4 regions of the Heyndrickxia sp. MSNUG genome follow, and region 1 is predicted to be linked to each of the others. Evidence: riboswitches for the same ligand, from Rfam matches in the RefSeq annotation. Region 1 holds a riboswitch; each other region holds the start of a gene.
What was found. A riboswitch is a leader RNA that binds a small molecule or an ion and turns the genes downstream of it on or off. The one in region 1 is predicted to bind cyclic di-GMP.
Positions count from the first base shown of each region.

Region 2: linked by a shared signal. The riboswitch ahead of AABM38_RS20125 (LPXTG cell wall anchor domain-containing protein) and the one ahead of AABM38_RS04690 (DUF5667 domain-containing protein) in region 1 are both predicted to bind cyclic di-GMP.
Region 3: linked by a shared signal. The riboswitch ahead of AABM38_RS19810 (hypothetical protein) and the one ahead of AABM38_RS04690 (DUF5667 domain-containing protein) in region 1 are both predicted to bind cyclic di-GMP.
Region 4: linked by a shared signal. The riboswitch ahead of AABM38_RS22425 (HNH endonuclease) and the one ahead of AABM38_RS04690 (DUF5667 domain-containing protein) in region 1 are both predicted to bind cyclic di-GMP.

Region 1 is NZ_CP150978.1:947,197-952,170, forward strand. Features, by position in the region: gene AABM38_RS04665 (DsrE/DsrF/DrsH-like family protein) at 1-337, shown strand, start outside; gene AABM38_RS04670 (protein phosphatase 2C domain-containing protein) at 548-1,354, opposite strand; gene AABM38_RS04675 (hypothetical protein) at 1,347-1,487, opposite strand; gene AABM38_RS04680 (hypothetical protein) at 1,677-1,826, opposite strand; gene AABM38_RS04685 (pirin family protein) at 2,176-3,021, shown strand; cyclic di-GMP riboswitch class I at 3,094-3,179, shown strand; gene AABM38_RS04690 (DUF5667 domain-containing protein) at 3,275-4,540, shown strand; gene AABM38_RS04695 (FbpB family small basic protein) at 4,881-4,974, shown strand, end outside.
Region 2 is NZ_CP150978.1:4,005,690-4,010,663, reverse strand. Features, by position in the region: gene AABM38_RS20140 (ornithine--oxo-acid transaminase) at 1-511, shown strand, start outside; gene AABM38_RS20135 (DUF378 domain-containing protein) at 672-905, opposite strand; gene AABM38_RS20130 (iron-containing alcohol dehydrogenase) at 1,105-2,268, shown strand; cyclic di-GMP riboswitch class I at 2,516-2,608, shown strand; gene AABM38_RS20125 (LPXTG cell wall anchor domain-containing protein) at 2,761-4,254, shown strand; gene AABM38_RS20120 (class D sortase) at 4,314-4,974, shown strand, end outside.
Region 3 is NZ_CP150978.1:3,942,870-3,947,843, forward strand. Features, by position in the region: gene AABM38_RS19800 (GntP family permease) at 1-966, shown strand, start outside; gene AABM38_RS19805 (acetyl-CoA C-acetyltransferase) at 1,084-2,274, shown strand; gene AABM38_RS19810 (hypothetical protein) at 2,325-2,549, opposite strand; cyclic di-GMP riboswitch class I at 2,856-2,939, opposite strand; gene AABM38_RS19815 (hypothetical protein) at 3,177-3,521, shown strand; gene nadE (ammonia-dependent NAD(+) synthetase) at 3,561-4,382, opposite strand; gene AABM38_RS19825 (lactonase family protein) at 4,671-4,974, shown strand, end outside.
Region 4 is NZ_CP150978.1:4,472,795-4,477,768, reverse strand. Features, by position in the region: gene AABM38_RS22445 (PTS ascorbate transporter subunit IIC) at 1-195, opposite strand, end outside; gene AABM38_RS22440 (PTS sugar transporter subunit IIB) at 196-483, opposite strand; gene AABM38_RS22435 (PTS sugar transporter subunit IIA) at 496-927, opposite strand; gene AABM38_RS22430 (GntR family transcriptional regulator) at 927-1,691, opposite strand; cyclic di-GMP riboswitch class I at 2,170-2,260, shown strand; gene AABM38_RS22425 (HNH endonuclease) at 2,327-3,109, shown strand; gene AABM38_RS22420 (HNH endonuclease) at 3,042-3,182, shown strand; gene AABM38_RS22415 (hypothetical protein) at 3,221-4,084, shown strand; gene AABM38_RS22410 (hypothetical protein) at 4,116-4,511, shown strand; gene AABM38_RS22405 (hypothetical protein) at 4,526-4,825, shown strand.

The DNA.
Region 1 (4,974 bases):
ATTTAATATCGCAACAGCGGCGGCTGCAACTGATCAGGAAGTAGCTGTGTTTTTTACATTTGAAGGCTTGAATTTAATCCATAAGGAAGCATACAAGCAGCTTCCGATGCCTGAAGGAAAAGAACATTTTGCAGAAGGTTTTGCCAAGGCCAACGTTCCTGCTATTCCAGAATTAGTTGAAATGGCTGTAGAAATGGGCGTTAAGTTCATTGGCTGCCAAATGACAATGGATGTAATGGGACTTGAAAAAGAAGCTTTTGTTGATGGAATTGAAGTAGGCGGAGCTGTAACATTCCTAGAGTTTGCAACAGATGCAGATGTTACTTTGACTTTCTAAGTTTTTAACTCTTTTTGTAATCTTTGTTGCTATTGTAACGAGAATAAAATGAGGTACCTTTGTTAAAACAGAACCAGAGTACCCATATCCTTTAAAATAGACCGAAAGAACAATCTCATGTGCGGCCTTTTCCCATATTCTATTGGGAAAAGGCCGTTTTATTTTTCTTGAAATGTTTTTACCCGAATGAACCCCTGTATGTATGAGATTTTACTGATTGCTGGCCAACGTAGCTTTCTCGGTTACATTCACCATCCAGGACACAATTGTCGTACTATCACGAACATTGTTTTCCTGAATTCCTTTTAATAAAGTCCCTACACTTTCTACATTAGAAGAATTCGAGAAAACCTGGAAAATGTCTTGCGGATTGGAGAAACGTTCCCCAGGGCATTCTATTAAACCGTCTGTTGTCAGCAAAAGATGGTTAATGCCATGCCGCAGTTCCTTTCTGCCCGTGCTGTAGCAGGGGACCGGCATCTCAAAAGTGTTCACCTGTCCAATCCACTCATAGAATTGCCTTTGATTTACTTGATGCTGACCGAAGGCGGCTAACTCAGGATGATGTAAATATAAAATACAGTCGCCAACCGAGAACCACCAGCAGTATCTGCCTTTCCTTGATGCAATCAAACAGGCGGTTTCTCCTTTAACTCTACTGCATTCAGCCATAAATTCTTTGCTGCGAAATAGGTTTAGCACCATTTTTTCCAGGCTTATGAATGCTTGCTCTGGCTGCAGAGATAAACAATCTTTTATCTCATTTTTTCGATGTTCAAAGGTTTTGACAACCAATTCTGCGCTTTCGGCGGAATTATGGGCATCCAAAAGAATGACAAACTCCCAATCTTGTTTTTCATCAATCCATAACAAGCAGGCGTCCTCATTCTTGTATTGACCTGCAGAGGAATTCCCTCCGTAACGGCCAACAACAACTTGGCCAAATGGTTCAATGCTTATGGTATCGACAAAAGTCTTCTGGCTTCCTACCCAGCTAAAATCATAAACTTTATTCATATCCATATAAAACCGCCTTTTGGTTCATGGGGTGCCAAACACCATAAACAGTATGGCTGACACGCTGATTGATAATCGAACCAGAAATTTGAATCACGCCAGCATGCTTGCTGCCAACAAAACAATCCTCCACTACAATCACGCCTTTTCAAAATATTTCTAAAATTATAATATAATGTAAGCTTAAAAGATATCATAATTATAAAAAAACTCCCTAAACCAGGGAGTTTTAAACACGTGATGTCAATGGTTCTTAATAAAATAAGCAGGGAGCTAAAATAATTATTTTAGCTCCCTGCTTATTTTTTATTTTATAAGACTATTAATTTTCGTTTTCATCATCCATTTCATCTTGCTGTTCGCCATCACTTGGGCCATTATCCTGGTCAACGCCATCCCCACATGCTGTAAGGCCGCCTAAAATCACACTTAGTGCCAACCCGCTTGCTAATAGTTTCTTTTTTAGTATCATGAATAACAGCTCCTTATTATTTGATTGTTGCTTAAAGAGTAACTACCCTTTATTTTGTGAAGACAAACTTACTTGAATTGTCGACCACATCTTGAACTATATTATTAGTCTATTTATCCGAACTTTGATTTGTTGGAATAAGATAGATTTTACTAAAGAGAGAAAACGGAGAGCTGAGATATGGAGGCTGGAATTTAATCATTACTCTTTATAACAACCAACCAATCATGCTTTAACTTACTAAAAGTAAGCAATATAAATTATAATATGATGGAAGAGTTAATAAGCTAGCTATCTCATGATGTTTACTAAAAAGAATCGGACAGGGCCGACAAAGGAGGGGTAAATCATGTTCCAAAGAGATATTAAAGATCATTGGACAGTACAATATGAAGAAAAGGATTTTCCGCATGTCCAAATGGGACTTGTTTTAAATCCACAGAGATGGCGGGAATTGGATCCATTTATCCTGATGGCAGAGGACTGGTTCAAGCGCGGGACATTTTCCGATCATCCACACCGTGGTTTTCAAACGATAACGTATGTGATAGACGGAAGGCTTGAACATATTGATAATCACGGCGGGCACAGCATTCTTGAGGCTGGGGATATTCAATATATGAATGCCGGGTCTGGAGCGAGACATGCAGAAGAGGCAGTTGATGACGACATTGCTCATACACTGCAGTTATGGCTGAACCTTCCTAAAGAGCTAAAGAGTACAAAAACCTCTTATCAGAATGTGTATTCTGAAACCGCCCCAATCGTCCAGTTTAAAGGCGGCTCCGTTAAGGTGTACTCAGGCGAAACCGCTGGGGTAAAAGGACCGCTTGAACCATTAGTGCCTTTTGCACTTGCTGAAATAAGCTTATCTGAAGGAGCTGACTTCACTTACGAGCTTCCAGAGGGGTACAATGCATTTCTATATGTTCTTTCTGGTGACCTTATGGCAGGTATCGGAGAAACCAGCCTGAAAAAATCAACAGCGGCGACGTTAACCTTCAACGATGGCGGTGATGGCTTAAGCGGATTACAGCTGAAGGCAAATAAACGCTCAAAAGTATTAGTTTATTCAGGGAAACCCATTAAGGAAGAGGTCGTTGCCTACGGACCTTTTGTAATGAATTCAATGGACGAAATCCGTCAGGCTTACCGTGATTACCAGGAAGGGAGATTCGGGGAAGAAGCGAAGTAGAGATTCTGGGAATTATGTAAAGTTTCTATTTCTTTTTTTCTGTCGAAAAAGTATGATAATAGTAGAATTAAAATCCGATAAAGGCAAACCCAGGGAAACCTGGGGACGCAAAGCTACAGGGGCTAATGTCAGACAGACAATGCCAGCCAGTTGCCGAAGATTCACATAGCAGTTGTGTGTGTGCTGTTCTTCGGGCAGCACTTTTTTATTTTTCATCGATTTTAATTCAAACTTTTAAAATGGAGGAAAAAAGATGAAGAGACTTTTAACAACAGCTGTTTTAACAGGGGTACTTACCTTTGGTACAGCTGTATCGGCAGATGAGGTAATGGAAACAACTGACCCGGGGACAACACCAGACCAGTTTTTATTTACCTTTGACCAATTGTTTGAGGAATTAAAGCTGTTAGTAACCTTTAATGATGAGAAAGAAGCTCAGCTGCTGCTTGATTTTGCCAGCGAGAGACTTGCAGAAGCAGCGGCGATGTCGGAAGAAGAGAAGGATGAGTTTGTTCAAGAAGCTTTAGATGATTATTTAGCAGCACTTGAGGAAGCACAGGAAAAAGTGACGGAAGTCATTGTGGAAGATAAGACCGATTCTGAAGGTGCAGATGAACTTACTGAAGAATTGGCAGATACTGCAGAAGTCGAGGATGACCTTGCTGAGAATGCAGAAGATGATCTAAAGGAAGAACTGGAAGAAGCTGTGGAAGAGGCTAAGGTTGTAGCGAATGTGGTCAAGGACCTTGATCAGGAAATGGTGACTCAGCTTCGTGAGCAGAATCTTGGATACGGCCAAATCGCACAGATTTTCTGGCTGTCAGAAGCCTCAGGCAAAACAGTTGAGGAAATCTCTGCTATTTATACAGAAGAAAAGGTTGGCTTTGGTCAAGCAGCCAAACAGCTTGGCGTTCATCCTTCGCAGATGAAAGGACTCGCATCTGGAAAGAAACAAGTCTCTGACGAGGAAGAAGCCGAAGATGTAGTGACGGAAGAAGGAACAGAGTCCGGTGAAGTTGGAGCTGAGGATGGGGATGCCGCGGTTGAAGAAGGCACTGAAACTGAATCAGAACAGCCAGAAGATGCTGGAACAGAAGGTGAAACTGCCGAAACAGCTTCCGTTGAACAAACGACTGTACAAGCAGTAGGAGTAAAAACAGTAAAGAGCACTGAGAAAAAGACTGCTGCCCAGCCGGCAACAGTTAAAGCAGATGAAAAGAAAGCTGCAGCAGCTAAGAAGGCAGAAGAGCAAAAAGCGGCAGCTGCCAAGAAAGCAGAAGAACAAAAGCAGGAAGCAGCTAAAAAAGCTGAAGAAGAGAAGAAACAGGAAGAAGCGAAAAAGGCTGAAGAAAAGAAACGTGAAGAGGCTAAGAAGAACGAGGAAAAGCAGCAAGAGGAAGCTAAGAAAGCTAAAGATAAGAAAAACGATAATTCTAAAGAAGATGATGATGATGGGCAAGGAGAAAAAAGCAGTGATGAAGGTACTGGCAAAGGCAATGATAAGAAGAACGGAAAGTAAAGTGGCCTGAGCCTATAAGGATCAAGGTTAAAAGGGACTGGAGTTTTACACTTCAGTTTGAGCCTCTCAATTTGACGAATTTAACGATGTCATGTATGATGTAGTTATAAATTTAAATAGTTCTCCTAAAGGGGAGTAGCTTTTACAACAAGGTCGTCATTACGGAGATTTCTCCCGGCTTTGTTGGCAACATTCATTCGTTGTTAGCAAGACCTTTGCCAAATTGGTGAAGGTCTTTATTTGTTTTAAAACCTTCACCGTCGTAGGTGAAGGTTTTTTTATTTCGGATAAGGCATTTTCACAATAAGCCACATAAATTTAGTATTGGAGTGTGACAATTATGAAGAAAAAACAACTGCGATTTAATGAATTGGTCAAAAAGAACAGGGAAGAGCTTTTAATGGACCAGCAAGTGCTGGAAAAGATTGAAAAGC
Region 2 (4,974 bases), 1.8 Mb from region 1:
AATCCAGGCAGGACTTGCTAGATCAGGAAAAATGTTTGCGTGTGAGTGGGAAGACATCGAGCCTGATATGTATATTCTAGGCAAGGCCCTGGGCGGCGGAGTATTCCCGATTTCCTGTGTAGTTGCTGACAGTGATGTACTAGGTGTTTTCAACCCAGGTTCACATGGATCCACATTTGGAGGCAATCCAATGGCTTGCGCTGTATCGCTTGCATCACTTGACGTATTGATTGACGAAAAGCTGGCTGAACGGTCGCTTGAACTTGGTGAATATTTTATCAGCAAGCTTCGTGAAATCGATAACCCTATGATAAAAGATATCCGCGGCCGAGGACTTTTCATCGGTGTTGAATTGACAGAGCCTGCCCGTAAATATTGTGAGGATTTAAAAGAGGAAGGCTTGCTATGCAAAGAAACACATGACACTGTCATTCGCTTCGCCCCGCCCCTTGTGATCAGCCAGGAAGACTTGGACTGGGCAATTGAGCGTATCAAGAAGGTTTTATCGTAAAAAACACATACGAAAACCCGTCCAATATCCGGACGGGTTTTTTCTTGGCTAATAGAAAAGCATAAATTTTTTTCGTAATTTATGCTTTCCTAATGCATAAGGGCAGCTACGACTCTGTTTTGGCCTTAAGCGCTCGCCAATCGGTGATTTTTCTTTAAAATTATCTTGTGGCCCTTGGTTCTGCTGCTCTTTCTTCTTCTTCGCTTGGAGCGAAAAGAAGTCCTAGATTGATTAAACCCGCAAGTCCTACTAAGCCATATACTATTCTGGCCAATGCTGCGTCCTGACCTCCGAAGATTGCTGCAACAAGATCAAATTGGAAGAATCCGACTAAGCCCCAGTTAATAGCACCAATAATCGTAAGGACCAATGCAATTCTTTGAATACCACTCATGGATGTTTCCTCCTTAAAATATGGATTCGTATTTAGGTTGATTCAGCAGTAACAATATTATTCATCTCTGCCATTTAAACATTATTCTGGTAAAAAAAACTGTAACTTTTTATAGCACATTGGAGAACATTAAGAAGTGCAATTCTTTTGCATTGCTTTTAAAAAAAGAACATAATGGGCGATAAGGAAGGTGATTCAAATGGATAATTTCACATTTTATAATCCAACTAAATTGATTTTTGGCAAAGGCCAACTTGAGGAATTGAAGAATGAAGTGCCTCAATATGGCAAAAAAGTTCTTCTTGTATATGGCGGCGGAAGCATAAAGAGAAATGGGCTTTATGATTCGGTCCTAAAACTTTTAAAAGAAATTGGCGCAGAGGTGTTTGAGCTTTCAGGTGTTGAGCCTAATCCACGAATATCTACTGTCCGTAAGGGCGTCCAAATCTGCAAGGAAGAAGGAATTGAATTCCTGCTTGCGGTAGGCGGCGGGAGTGTTATTGACTGTACTAAAGCAATCGCTGCCGGTGCCAAATATGATGGCGATGCATGGGACCTTGTGACAAAGAAGGCGTTCGCTTCCGTTGCACTTCCATTCGGTACGGTGTTGACTCTTGCTGCAACAGGCTCTGAAATGAATGCAGGTTCGGTTATCACGAATTGGGAAACGAATGAAAAATACGGCTGGGGCAGCCCAGTGACGTTCCCAAGGTTCTCCATTCTGGACCCGGTGAATACATTTACTGTACCAAGAGACCAAACAATCTACGGAATCGTCGATATGATGTCTCATGTGTTTGAACATTATTTCCATTTGACTGAGAACACTGAGTTCCAGGATCGCATGTGCGAATCCCTGCTGCTGACTGTCATGGAAACAGCGCCAAAGCTTCTGGCTGATCTTGAAAACTACGAGCATCGCGCAACTATTTTATATGCAGGCACAATGGCACTGAACGGTATGCTATCAATGGGTTACCGCGGTGACTGGGCTACTCATAACATCGAACATGCAGTTTCAGCAGTTTATGACATTCCGCATGGCGGAGGACTTGCTATCCTGTTCCCGAATTGGATGAAGCACAATTTGAAGGTAAAACCAGAACGCTTCAAAAAAATGGCTGTCAGGGTCTTCAACGTGGATCCTGAAGGTAAGACAGACGAAGAAGCCGGTCTTGAAGGAATCGAAAAGCTGCGTGAATTCTGGTCAAGCATCGGAGCACCATCCCGACTTGCAGATTATGATATCGATGACAGCAAGATTGAAGTAATGGCAGATAAAGCAATGGTCAATGGAGAATTTGGCAACTTCACAAAATTGACCCACGAAGATGTGGTGGAAATTTATCGCAAGTCTTTATAAAAGTCAAAAGGACCCAGTAAACTGGGTCCTTTTTCATTTAACTAGGAGAATACTAATATCGATCCATCTTTATAAATAATTAAAACACTTATATTATCACTGTTCTCGGTTGAAAAATGAAACTAAAGAAAAATTTACCAAAAATATTTCTAGGTCTAAATGTTTAACGATATGGTTAACTGTGGTAATTCTCTAACTATAAGACAATGGAGCTAAAGGGATATTTTACATAAAGTGTCGTCACCGCCCATGCAAATAGCAAACCAGCTGAAAAGCTGGGACGCAAAGCCAGGAGTCTAAGGCAGCCTAATTAGGCAGCTATGATCGTCCAGCCGCCATGGATTAAGAAATTTGTCCTGGCGGCTTTTTTTGTCAAAAAATCGCAAAATATTATCGAAAGAGAGGCGAAATTTCCAGTAAAATAACTGAATATTCAGTTTATTTATGATGCAATTAATAATGAGAAAAAACTATGAAAAGGGGATTAAACAGTTGAAACCTATAAAACATGTGTCCATTCTATTATCCTTGATGCTTTTGTTATTCATTAGCCTGCCTGTAACTGGGGCATTTGCAGCTGGCAGCGCCGAAAGTCAGACTGTAAAAAACAGCAAACAATCATCTCAGGTTGATTCCAAAAAGAAGAGCAATCAAGCTCAAACAGAAGCGGCTAAACCAAAGGCTCAAAATGAAAATACAGCAAACTCGAATAATAACAATACTGAAGGAAACTCAGCTGTGAAAAAAGAAGCTGCACAGATTCAGCAAGCTGATCATAAAGAAAAAGCTGAAACGAAGGTTGAGAATGATCAAACAGTTGAAATAGCAAAAAATGAGAAAGAAACAAAAACGAAGGTAGAAACAGTATCGGAAAAAGTAGTGAATACAAATAAAAGTACGCAAATTCATTTGCATCTGAAGGATTGTGTAAATCCAACTGTAAGTGTTTTTGTTGAACTTAAAGGCGAATGGAAGGAAATGTCCAATCCAGGAAGCTCACCACTCTTCAAATTGCTGGATGGTGGAGAATTTGTTAAGGATGATGTTACGGCTTTTAAGCTTGTTTTTGAAGGTGGAGAAGAACTGGTAGTTCCTGTTAGTGAAATTAAAGTGGGTGTCGAGGCAGAAGGGACAATCAACTATTGGCTTGAAAATTGTGACCTGCCTGATAGTGGAGAAACTGCACCTGATAAGGATGCAAATAAAAGCACTCAAATCCATCTGCATGTAAAGGACTGTATAAGCCCAGCGGCAAAAGTATTTGTAGAGATTAAAGGCGAATGGAAGGAAATGACCCATCCAGGTAAATCACCACTCTTCAAATTGCTGGATGGCGGAGAATTTGTAACGGAAGACATCACTGCATTTAAAATTGTTTTTACCAGCGGCGGTGAGCTCGTTGTACCTGTAAGCGACCTTAAGATTGGAGTAGAGGCAGAAGGAACGATCAACTACTGGATGGAAAAATGTGATATCCCTCTGAAAAACACATTCAAGACATTAAGCTTAATGATCGATGACAGCAAGGGCAAAATTGACAGTGCTGCAGTAATAATGATGAATGGGAAACGTATTGAGTTTAAGCTTGTGAATCATGTTTGGACAATCCATTTAACAGAAGAAGCGAAAATGGATATGCTGAAAGGACTCGAATTAACAAGCAATGGGCAGACAAAGGTCATCCCCTTAACACAATTATCTGAAGAAATGGTTCACCTGGAAAATCAGGTTCTAACTCTTAAAGTAAATTGGAGCATGCAAGGAGAGATCGTCGGTGAAGAAACAAATGAAGGCGCATCGCCAGTTCCTATGAAGAACTCCGGCTCAGGAAATACACCTGGAGGATCGACAGGTTCACAAGGCTGGGTTGGCGGCGATGTTCTTCCGCAAACGGGTGAAAGCAGCCGGATGCCTTACTATATCCTCGGCTTCTTGATTGCAGCAGGAGGAGTTATGTTAAGGATCAAAAATCCATTGAAGAATTAATTGTGAAAAAAACTTGAGAGAGGAAGAAATTCCTCTCTTTATTTATATCTGAGGTGAAAATGGTGAAAAAGGTATTTTCGATATTTTTAATCCTGACCGGGTTTTCAATTTTCTTTTATCCTGCGATGAAGGATTTATATACATCCTACAGCCAGAAACAAATGATGGACAAGTGGGAAAATAACTCCCTTAATGAAAATGAAGCAGCAGAGAGCCTTGGCAGCCTGGAAGAGGTGTTCAGCATCGAAACGAAGGCGGAAACTGTTGAATCAGCCAAGCCTATTATGAATCAGGAAGAGAAAAAAAACGAAGAAAAACAAAAAGTGAATCCTGGAATGGTTGGTGTTATCGAAATCGATAAAATTAATCTAAGGCTTCCGGTATTGAACGGGGCTTCCATGGCTAACATGGCGATTGGAGCCGGTCTGCTGGAAGGAACGGCACTACCGGGAAACGCCGGTAATACCGCGATTGCCGCCCATCGCAGCAGAGCTTATGGCAAAATGTTCAACCGTCTGGATGAAATCGCCACAGGGGATTTAGTGACGGTAAAGGACAAGGACCAAACCTATCAATATGAGGTTTACGAAACATTAGTCGTCGAACCGAATGATGTATCCGTGCTTATGGGCAGCGATGATGAAAAAACACTGACTCTTATTACCTGCACGCCAATTGATACAGCTACGCACAGATTAATCATCAAGGCGAAAATGCCTT
Region 3 (4,974 bases), 1.9 Mb from region 1:
ACACCGCAAATCCAGAACGTTATTCCAACTGGCTTTTTTGGAACAGATATCTATGCAGCACCAACACTGGGTATCATAGGTGCGATTCTCGTTTTCAGCCTTGGTATGATGTACCTTGAAACACTTAGAAAAAGAGCGGCTAAACGCGGCGAAGGTTTTTACGGATTTGATAACGCTGAATCAGCAGCAGCTGCCGAAGCAGATGCATTAGAAGAAGGCGTAGCAAAAATTGATATGACCGCACACGCAAGCACTCTAAAATCAGTACTGGCTTTCGTTCCATTAATCCTGGTTGGAGTAGCAAACAAGTTTTTCACAGTGAATCTTCCTAAGTGGTATCCTAATGGCTTTGACTTCTCGAAAATTGGGCTTGATGCTTACGGAACCATCCAAATTCCAGCAGTCGTTGGAATCTGGTCTGTTGAATTAGCACTGATCCTAGGGATTATCGCTACCCTTTTGTATAACTGGAAAGGTGTTACAGGAGGCTTCAAGGTTGGGGTTAATACCGCTATCGGAGGAGCATTGCTTGCTTCTATGAACACAGGTGCCGAGTATGGATTTGGCGGAGTCATTTCTTCCCTTCCTGGATTCTCAGTTGTGAGTAAAGGAATTTCAACCACTTTCTCAGATCCGTTAATCAATGGAGCAGTGACAACAACTACTCTTGCGGGGGTTACAGGTTCCGCTTCCGGCGGAATGGGTATTGCCTTAAGTGCGATGGCAGACACCTATATGAAAGCGATCACTCAATTCAACATTCCGCCAGAGGTTATGCACCGTGTCATCTCCATGGCATCAGGCGGTATGGATACGCTTCCGCATAACGGAGCTGTTATCACATTGCTTGCTGTTACAGGTTTAACACATAAACAATCCTATAAAGATATTTTCATGATCACTGTTATTAAAACGCTTGCAGTATTCTTCATTATTGCAATCTACAAACTTACTGGACTTGTATAATACCGTGACCTCCAGTTGTGCTGGAAAGTGACATTTTTTACCTGAATCATTATGATTATAAATATAGGGGGATTCAGTCCCCCCTTTAGAATACTTACTTCGAAAGGGGCATGAAAAATGGAAAATACAATTGTAATCGCAAGTGCTGTCAGAACAGCGACCGGTGCCTTTGGCGGCGCATTCTTTGGTGTTTCTGCAGTAGATTTAGGAGCAACAGCGATCAAAGCAGCTTTAGAAAAAGCAAATGTCAGTGCTGATGCGGTTGATGAAGTCATCATGGGGAACGTACTGCAGGCTGGTCTCGGCCAAAACCCTGCACGCCAGGCTGCCATAAGAGCTGGACTTCCAGAAACCTGCCCGTCCATGACAATCAACAAGTTGTGCGGCTCCGGATTGAAAGCAGTCCATCTTGCGTATCAGGCAATTGCAGCCGGAGATGCAGATATCGTCGTTGCAGGCGGCATGGAAAACATGAGTCAGGCTCCATTCGTTCTTAAAGGTGCACGCGAAGGCTTTAAGATGGGAGACCAGAAACTAGTTGATACATTGCTTGGAGATGGACTCGTTTGTGCATTCAATGACTATCATATGGGTGTCACCGCTGAGAACCTTGCAGATAAATATGAAATCTCCCGTAATGAGCAGGATTCTTTTGCAGTAAAAAGCCAAAACAAGGCTGAAGCAGCCATCACTTCTGGCCGCTTCAAGGATGAGATCGTTCCTGTCGCGGTAAAACAGCGTAAAGGCGACCCAATCATCATCGACCAAGATGAGCATCCTAAATTCGGCAGCACACTTGAGAAGGTAGGAAAGTTAAAGCCTGCATTTAAAAAAGACGGTTCGGTAACAGCAGCCAATGCTTCTGGAATCAATGACGGTGCAGCCGCTGTCGTTGTCATGAGCGGCAAAAAAGCAAAAGAACTAGGTGTTACGCCGCTTGTAACAATCAAGGCAAATGCTTCTGCTGGTGTTGACCCTTCCATCATGGGTATTGGTCCAGTCGATGCTGTTAAAAAAGCACTTAAAAAAGCGGAAATGGAATTGACTGACATTGATCTGGTTGAAGCAAACGAAGCTTTTGCAGCACAGGCACTCTCCGTAATGAAAGAGCTTGGCATGAGCGAAGACAACGTCAATGTCAACGGAGGAGCAATCGCACTTGGCCATCCAATTGGGGCGAGCGGTGCGAGAATTCTCGTCACTTTGATTCATGAATTGAAAAAGAGAGAACAAAAATACGGATTGGCGACTCTCTGCATTGGCGGAGGAATGGGTGTGGCAACCATTATCGAAAATGTAGTTGATTAATAGATAAAAGCCTGTGGCTGCGGCCACAGGCTTTTATAGTTTAATAGATTTTATACAACATAATCTTCAGTTAATTTGCTGCAGGCATTTGATAGATTCTGCAGGCATTCCATTCGAAGCTTCTCATCACAGATGAAATCGTTAAGCAGTTCTTCCTCCAGTTTTACCTGGATTTGACTGATTTCTTCCTGCAGTCGTTCTCTCTTTTCCACCTCTGCTAAATGAAACTCAATTTCACGTTCAAAATACTCTACAGTCCCAAACAAAACAGTCAATTATTCCTCCACCTTTCTTTTAATCTTTTTCCTGCTGACAAAAACCCGATGCTGAAATTGAACAAATCTGCCAAAAGGAGTATCTTTTATTTATCCTGTCAAGTTACTTAAGTATTATTTAACCTCTCTAACGCGTTGCAAACGTCATTTTCGCTACTTTTCGCATTTTATAAGGTTTTTTCAAGGATTGAGTAAACCAAATATCATGCAATACAGGTACAAATAAAAAATCCTCCAAAAAGATGGCGGTTCTTCGGAAAAGTCAAAACAACACCTTTGACCCATCTGGTCATGCATCCGATCCTTTTTGGCAACCCGACGATCATAGCAAAATGCCTTAGACTCGTGGCTTTGCGTCCCTATCTTTCGATAAGTTTGCCTTTTTCTGTTCTAATTAAAATATAAAACTTACGAACCATCAATTCAACAAAATTCGCCATTTTCTAACAAAAATGAATCTTTGTTCCTATATCAAATTGTTTATTCTTTATATTAATAGGAACTATCAATTTAGAGAAAAAGCCTTTTGTTTTCACAATGTAATAAAGCCGCAATACCTATGTAAAACTAGATTGATAAAATAAAAGGACGAAGCTTGAATATAGGCGAAATGGCAGGAGGATCCTTATGGAACAGCATGTTAAAATGTCGCTAGATGAATGGAAAGCGGAAATAGAAGAAATTTTGAATGAAATTGATGCGGAATATGAAGAGATAAAAAACGAGTTAAAAGTTTATACATATAAATACAACATCACTAAGCAGGTTGTCCAATCGACCGTTAATCCGGATCTGAACAGAAAGATCCGTGAATTGTACCACCAGCCATTTGAACAAAAATTCAATAACTTGAAGGAATACATCAAGGAACTTGAAGAGAAAAAGCGAGTTTTTCAAATGTTTACAGACAAAATTGACAAGGTCACTGAAAAAGAAGATCCAAGAAGTTTTGCCATGACAGAACTTGAATAATGGCAATGAATAAGCCTGGCCGATCGGCCAGGCTTTTCTTTATTTTTTCCACCAGGAGTCGAACATCGACGCAGGTACCTGTCTCTTATGTTCTGAAACCCTATATCTGGACTCAATTTTCGCAGCATCACCTTCTGCAATCTGCTTTCCTTCCAGATAATCGTCAATTGCCTCATAGCTCACTCCGAGCTCTGTCTCGTCAGCCTGAAGCGGCTTGTTATCAAGCAGGTCAGCCGTCGGTTCTTTCAAGTACAATCTTTCCTCAGCATTCAATGCCTTGAGAAGCTCCCTTCCCTGTCTCTTGTTCAGCCCAGTGAGCGGCAGCAAGTCGGCTCCGCCATCGCCATACTTTGTGAAAAATCCGGTTACTGCTTCAGCTGCATGGTCTGTGCCGATGACCAGCAAACCTTCCTGGCCGGCAATCGCATACTGTGTAATCATCCTCATCCGGGCCTTAACATTCCCTTTATTAAAATCTGTAAGAGAATCGCCAATCGCTTCTTCAAATTGTATATTGAATGTATCAACAGCAGGCTGGATATTGAAGGTGACCGTCTTATCAGGTTTAATGAAATCCAGTGCACACTGCGCATCCTCTTCATCTTTCTGAACCTTGTACGGGAGGCGGACAGCAACGAATTTTGCGTCGACCCCTTCAGAACGCAGCTCTTCAGCCGCTAATTGAGCCAGCCTTCCTACAAGCGTCGAATCCTGGCCACCACTGATTCCAAGCACAAATCCTTTTGCTTTCGAAGCTTGTAAATATTCCTTCAGGAAGCCAATCCGCTTCTGGATTTCCTCTTGCGGATTGATTTCGGGACGGACATTCAGTGCTTCAATAATCTGTTTCTGCAAACTCATAATAAACCTCCTTGATCACTGAAAAAGTTATTATTAAAGAGCATATCTCTTATACAGTTTAATGTCTAGATTTACACATCCCAAACTGCCGCCTATCTTTAACTATACCGTTATATTGAAAAATTAAACGTCAGGCCTCGAAGATTGTTTGTTTTTCAATTTTTTGGTTTTGCCAGCCCTGTCTTATCAACCAAGTTTGTCCAGAACATTTTGTTCGTGTCTGGATTTTTGCTAGACTATAGATGAACTTAAATTAAACGAAAATAAAGCAAAATGATATTGGAGGCTTTGCGAATGACAACTCACGAAAAATTCACAGGCTATATTGGCACCTATACAAAAGGAGACAGCAAAGGGATCTATTCTTTTAACCTTGATGCGGTAAATGGAAAAATTACCGATGTGAAAGCTGTTGCCGCTTTAGAGAATCCCACCTATCTAAATATCAGTAAGGATAATCAATATCTTTATTCTGTTGCAAAGGAAGGAAATTCAGGAGGTGTTGCGGGCTATAAAATCCTGGATTCCGGGGAGCTTTCCCTAATTAACACTCAGTATTCAGAAGGAGCTTCACCTTGCCATGTCAGCGTAA
Region 4 (4,974 bases), 1.3 Mb from region 1:
CATCGTACTGAAAGGTATTAAAGCGTTTACAATAATTCCGGCACCTTGCTGAAGAATTAAGAAACCAAAGATTGTTTTTAAGGTACCTTTAATGACATCGGAGGTAGACTTTTTCAGAGCTATTAATCCTAAAGCGGCAATAAGGGCGAGGATAATGGCAGGGTTACTTAAAATAGATACAATGAAATCCAGCATCTATTTCACCCCTTTAGCAATTTTTTCAATAACGGGCATGACCTTTTGCTCTATTTCTTCCTTATCTAATAGATTATTAATGGAGACTACTTCAACAGATTCACTGCTTAACTCAGATGCAATTTCACTGGAGGTGACCATAAAGTCACAGGCTTTACCCTTGGCTGAACCCAAATCTACAGCTTCACCATCAACATCATACCCATGTTTCTTGGCGATTGCCTGAACCTCCATCAACAGCATTAGTGATGTTCCAAAGCCCATTCCGCATACAGTCACAATTCTCATTTTCCCCACTCCTTAGTTTAAAATTGATAAAATTTCTTCTTCATTATTGGATGTTAATATCACTTCCAGTTTCTCTTTGTTCCCTAATACAGCTGCAATTGTTTGCAGCATGCCTATATGGCTGGTGGCGTCAGTGCCGCAAATAGCGCAAACTAATTGAACAGGATCATTTGTTGGGTGGCCGAATGCTACCGGGTTCTTCAGGCGCACCAGGGAAAAGCCTTGTTCAAGGACGCCATGCTCCGGTCTGGCGTGAGGGATCGCAATGGAAGGAGCTAAAACAATATAAGGACCTACATCCTCGAAGCCTTTTACCATTGCATCGATATAGCGCTCCTCCACTTTGTTTTCATCAGCCAATAGTTTACCTGCTGCACGAATGGCTTCTTCAGCGGTTGCTGCCTCAACGTCTAATTGGATGAGGTTTTTGTTTATGGTCAGCATCAGGACTCTCCTTCCGTGTTAAATGTCTTTAATTTGTTTCTGCCAACTAAATCAATATCATATTCATAACGATCAGATCTGTTAGCCATTTCAACCATCTCGAATGGGGTTCCATCAGGTAAATAGGAAACCCGGGTGATATGAAGGATAGCTGAATCCGGAGAGATTCCTAATTCCAATGCTTCTAAATCGGTGGACAGTCTAGCCTTGATTCTTTCATGTGCTTGTTCGAGATGGATACCGTAATCTTCCTCAAGTACTTCATAAAGAGATTCCTTCATCAGACCATTTTCCATGAAACCAGGTGTGAATTTTGAGCGGAAGTAGTTAATCAGGATTGAAATAGGTTCTCCGTCTGCACAACGCAAACGCTTCAGGCAAATAACCTTTTCTCCTTTGGCCAGCTGCAACTCTGCAGCTATTTTCTTCGATGGCTCAATTTCATAAATCATCATATTTTTAGTTTCAGTATGTTTCCCTTTTACACGCATTTCCTCAGTCCAACTAGTGATATTACCAGCTTTTTGGACGATGTTTTTCGACTGTACGAAGGTTCCCCTTCCTTGAGTCTTCGTGACTACACCTTCATTGACAAGTTCCTCAATTGTTTTTCTGACGGTAATACGACTGACACCAAATAGTTTCTCAATTTCTGACTCAATCGGAAGAGCGTCGCCTTCCTTTAAGTTTTCCTCAATATACTCCATAAGAGCATCCTTTAATTGCTTATAAAGAGGCATCTTTAGGTTTTTATCTAACCGCAAAATGATTATCACCTTCTTTTTAAAGATTATGATGTATTATATGATAATTAGTTAATTAAATATTAACATTATAATGAATTGTGTCAATTATTTTTTTTATTCAGACAAAGATTATAACCTTTTAGAAGAACATGGGGACGGTTCTCTTGTTCCTTTTAGGAACGCGGGAACCGTCCCTGTGTTCTACTCGTGTTCCTTTTTTGGTGGAAGCGCGGGGATGTACCCTGAGAGAAAATGGCCCGGTTCTTATAGTAGACATTCAGAAGTTTTACGGAAAAAAGGACGATGAGTGGGTTATTACCTGCTCATCGTGTTTTTTTCCTTTATTTATACAACACGGGAAATTATATTCCATTTTACTGAATAATAATTCCTTTTAAATTCTATGTATTTTAAATTTCTACGAGATTTAGTAGGTACTTTACACACGGTGCCAAAGACCTATATACTTGATATGTAAATAATTCCAAATCAAATACTATGAAAAAGGCAAACTTCTCGAAAGGGGAGGACGCAAAGCCGTGAGTCTAAGGCATGCTGAGGTGTGCTATGATCGTCAGGTTTCCATAGTTTAGAGAACCTCTTACTATGGCTTTTTGTCATAGTTTTTTTATTATCCGGGAGGGGTTAATGGCATGAGCTTTCTTAAGACGTTTGGTAAATATGCGGGCAAAACCGCTGGGATGGTAGTTGGAGGACCAATCCAGGTTATTGGGGAGTTAACTGGATCAGATGTGATCGAGGACATCGGAAAAGGAGTCAGAAAAGCCTCGGAGTTCGCTGGAACTACAGTTGGACAAGCTGCTGATGGAGCTGTTGGGACGGTTGCGGGAATCATCAATGACAATCCCGCGCAGCGTGATCAGGGCTTGAATGATATCGGAAGTGCTGTCGGAAGGACTGCGAAGGGAGTCTACCAAACTGCTAAACACACGGTCCATAATGGCGGTGAAGTCATTGGCGGTTTTATCGATGGAGATCATGACCGTGTTAAAAAAGGAGCCATATCCATCGCTAAAACGGTTGCCATAGGAGCATTGGCTGTAGGAGTTGTTGATATTATAGATGGAGTCGATATTGCTGATGCGGAGGAGACAGGTTCCGATTTATCAGGTGAAGATATACCATTCGAGACCAAAACGATTGAACTACCTAATGGAGAAACCGTTACTGATTCCTTCCCAGTTTTCGATAGTGAATATGAAGTGGAAATAGAGGAAGACATGTATCTGAGAAGCGATTATATCCATTTTACATATGCAAACTATGAGTTATATGAGGATATTCAAGGAGATCCAGAATTAGCTGAAGAGCTAGGCTTGAACGAAGCTGACATTGAATCTTTGTCCAATGGAGATAATCCAGAAGGATACACTTGGCATCACAATGGAAGAGCCAGGAGTCCTGCAATTAGTTGACCGGGAAACACATGCAAGCGTGGGACATACCGGAGGCCGTGAACTTTGGGGTGGCGGGAGTGAGTATAGATAAGTTAGAAAAAGCAAAATTGAGCCAAAAGGGGCAGTGTGATGGGTTTCTTTAGGAATGTTTTCGAAGTAGGTAAAATCTTCACAGATTCAGGAAAAGAATTAGGGCAGATTCTAAGTGATGGAAGAAAAGAGTTTACCGAATTGATGACGGACGGCTTTAAAGAAATGGTGATTAAAGGCAACAGCGATTATAAAACATCTTATGAAAAAAATAGTGAGGCAGGAGAGATCCTGTATAAGGCACAAAGGAAGTATGATGGGTTGTTTGATGATGTTCACACAGAAATACTTTGTGTTGAAACGTTGATTGACGATCATTACGTCTATAAAAAGAAATTGTATGAAGAGATTAAAAGTCAATACGGAGCAACGGTGGAGAAATATATAACAGACTATCATTTAAGAAGGAAGGATTTTTATTCCTCACATACTGAGGATAGCAATCCCTTCATGCCTGCAGCCGCTGCGGTGATCGGTACATTGGGTGTAGGACTTGTCGGCGGGGTTATTGGCATGGATTTAATCCAGCAAAGAACACGTGTGAAACAGGCAGATTCCTATTTGCAGGAAGCGAAAAAAATAAAGGCAAAGCTGGAATTAGAGTGTGGAAGACTAAGAGTATTGAAAACGAACTTGACCTTTGTTGAACAAAGCATCTACGAAGAACGTTCGCTGATTGAACGCTTGTATCGTCCTCTTAAAGAAAAAATGAAGCATACGGAAGAATTATTAGCTTCAGATTTTACCGATGAATCGGACGTCCAGGATGCAGAGCAAGCGATCGAAATCATCAGGATGCTGGAAAAAACTCTTACGACACAGTTTCTTCAGGACGAGGCTGTCATTACTACTCAATATCAGGAACTGACTAAACAGTTAGAGCAATTAGTCCGACAATTATAGTGGAAACTTCAAATAAAAAGGGGAAGTCATAATGAGTGTAAAGAATGTTTTTAGCCCATTGGATATCGCATCAGTTGTAACAGAAACGATTAATTCGGCGACAAGTTACTTGAAGGCAAAAGAAGTGGAAGAAACCGAAAGGCAACGCCTGATTTCATGCCTCAATGCCATCACCCTTAAGATTGAGCTGGAAAGAGACAAGTTTGAAAAGTTCATGGAAAAAAGTTTCGCAGAACGTGAACGATTGTATAGCTCTGCAGATAAGGTACTTGAAAAGGGACTGCAGGAAAATAATATGCAGCTTGTGACGCTTGCATCTAATTTAATGATGAATGTCTATAACAAAAACCCGCTAGATGGACTGGATAACAAAATGCAGGATGTAAAACTTGAGGGCCTTCAGCCTATAAAGAGTTATATTGACTAATAGGAGTGAAAATCATGTCCTCAAAAGAAGAATGGGAACAAGCTGAACAAATCATCAAAGAAACATTAAAACAAGCAGCAGAAGAACTGAACGCAACAATAAAACAGGAAGAAGCAGAACGAGCAGCCATCCTGGCCAAAGAACAACAAATATACACCATCCTGCAAGCCGACAAAGACAAGTTCAATCAAGAAATGCAAAACAAACAACAAAACAACCAGCTGCAATTATTAAACGGGCAACTAGAAGAAGCCATTAAAAATGACGATCAAGAAGCTATTCAAAAGTTAATGTTGGAAATGAACAGTATTTAGTGGAACATGGGGACGGTTCTTGCGTTCCAAATAGCGCAGACACCGGGAAGGTTCTAGTGTCACGTTCGGGAGTCGAAATAAAAGACGAGAAGTTTTGCGGGAATTCGTCATTAAGCTTTTTTTTCTTAAGGCTTATTACATTTAGTTAT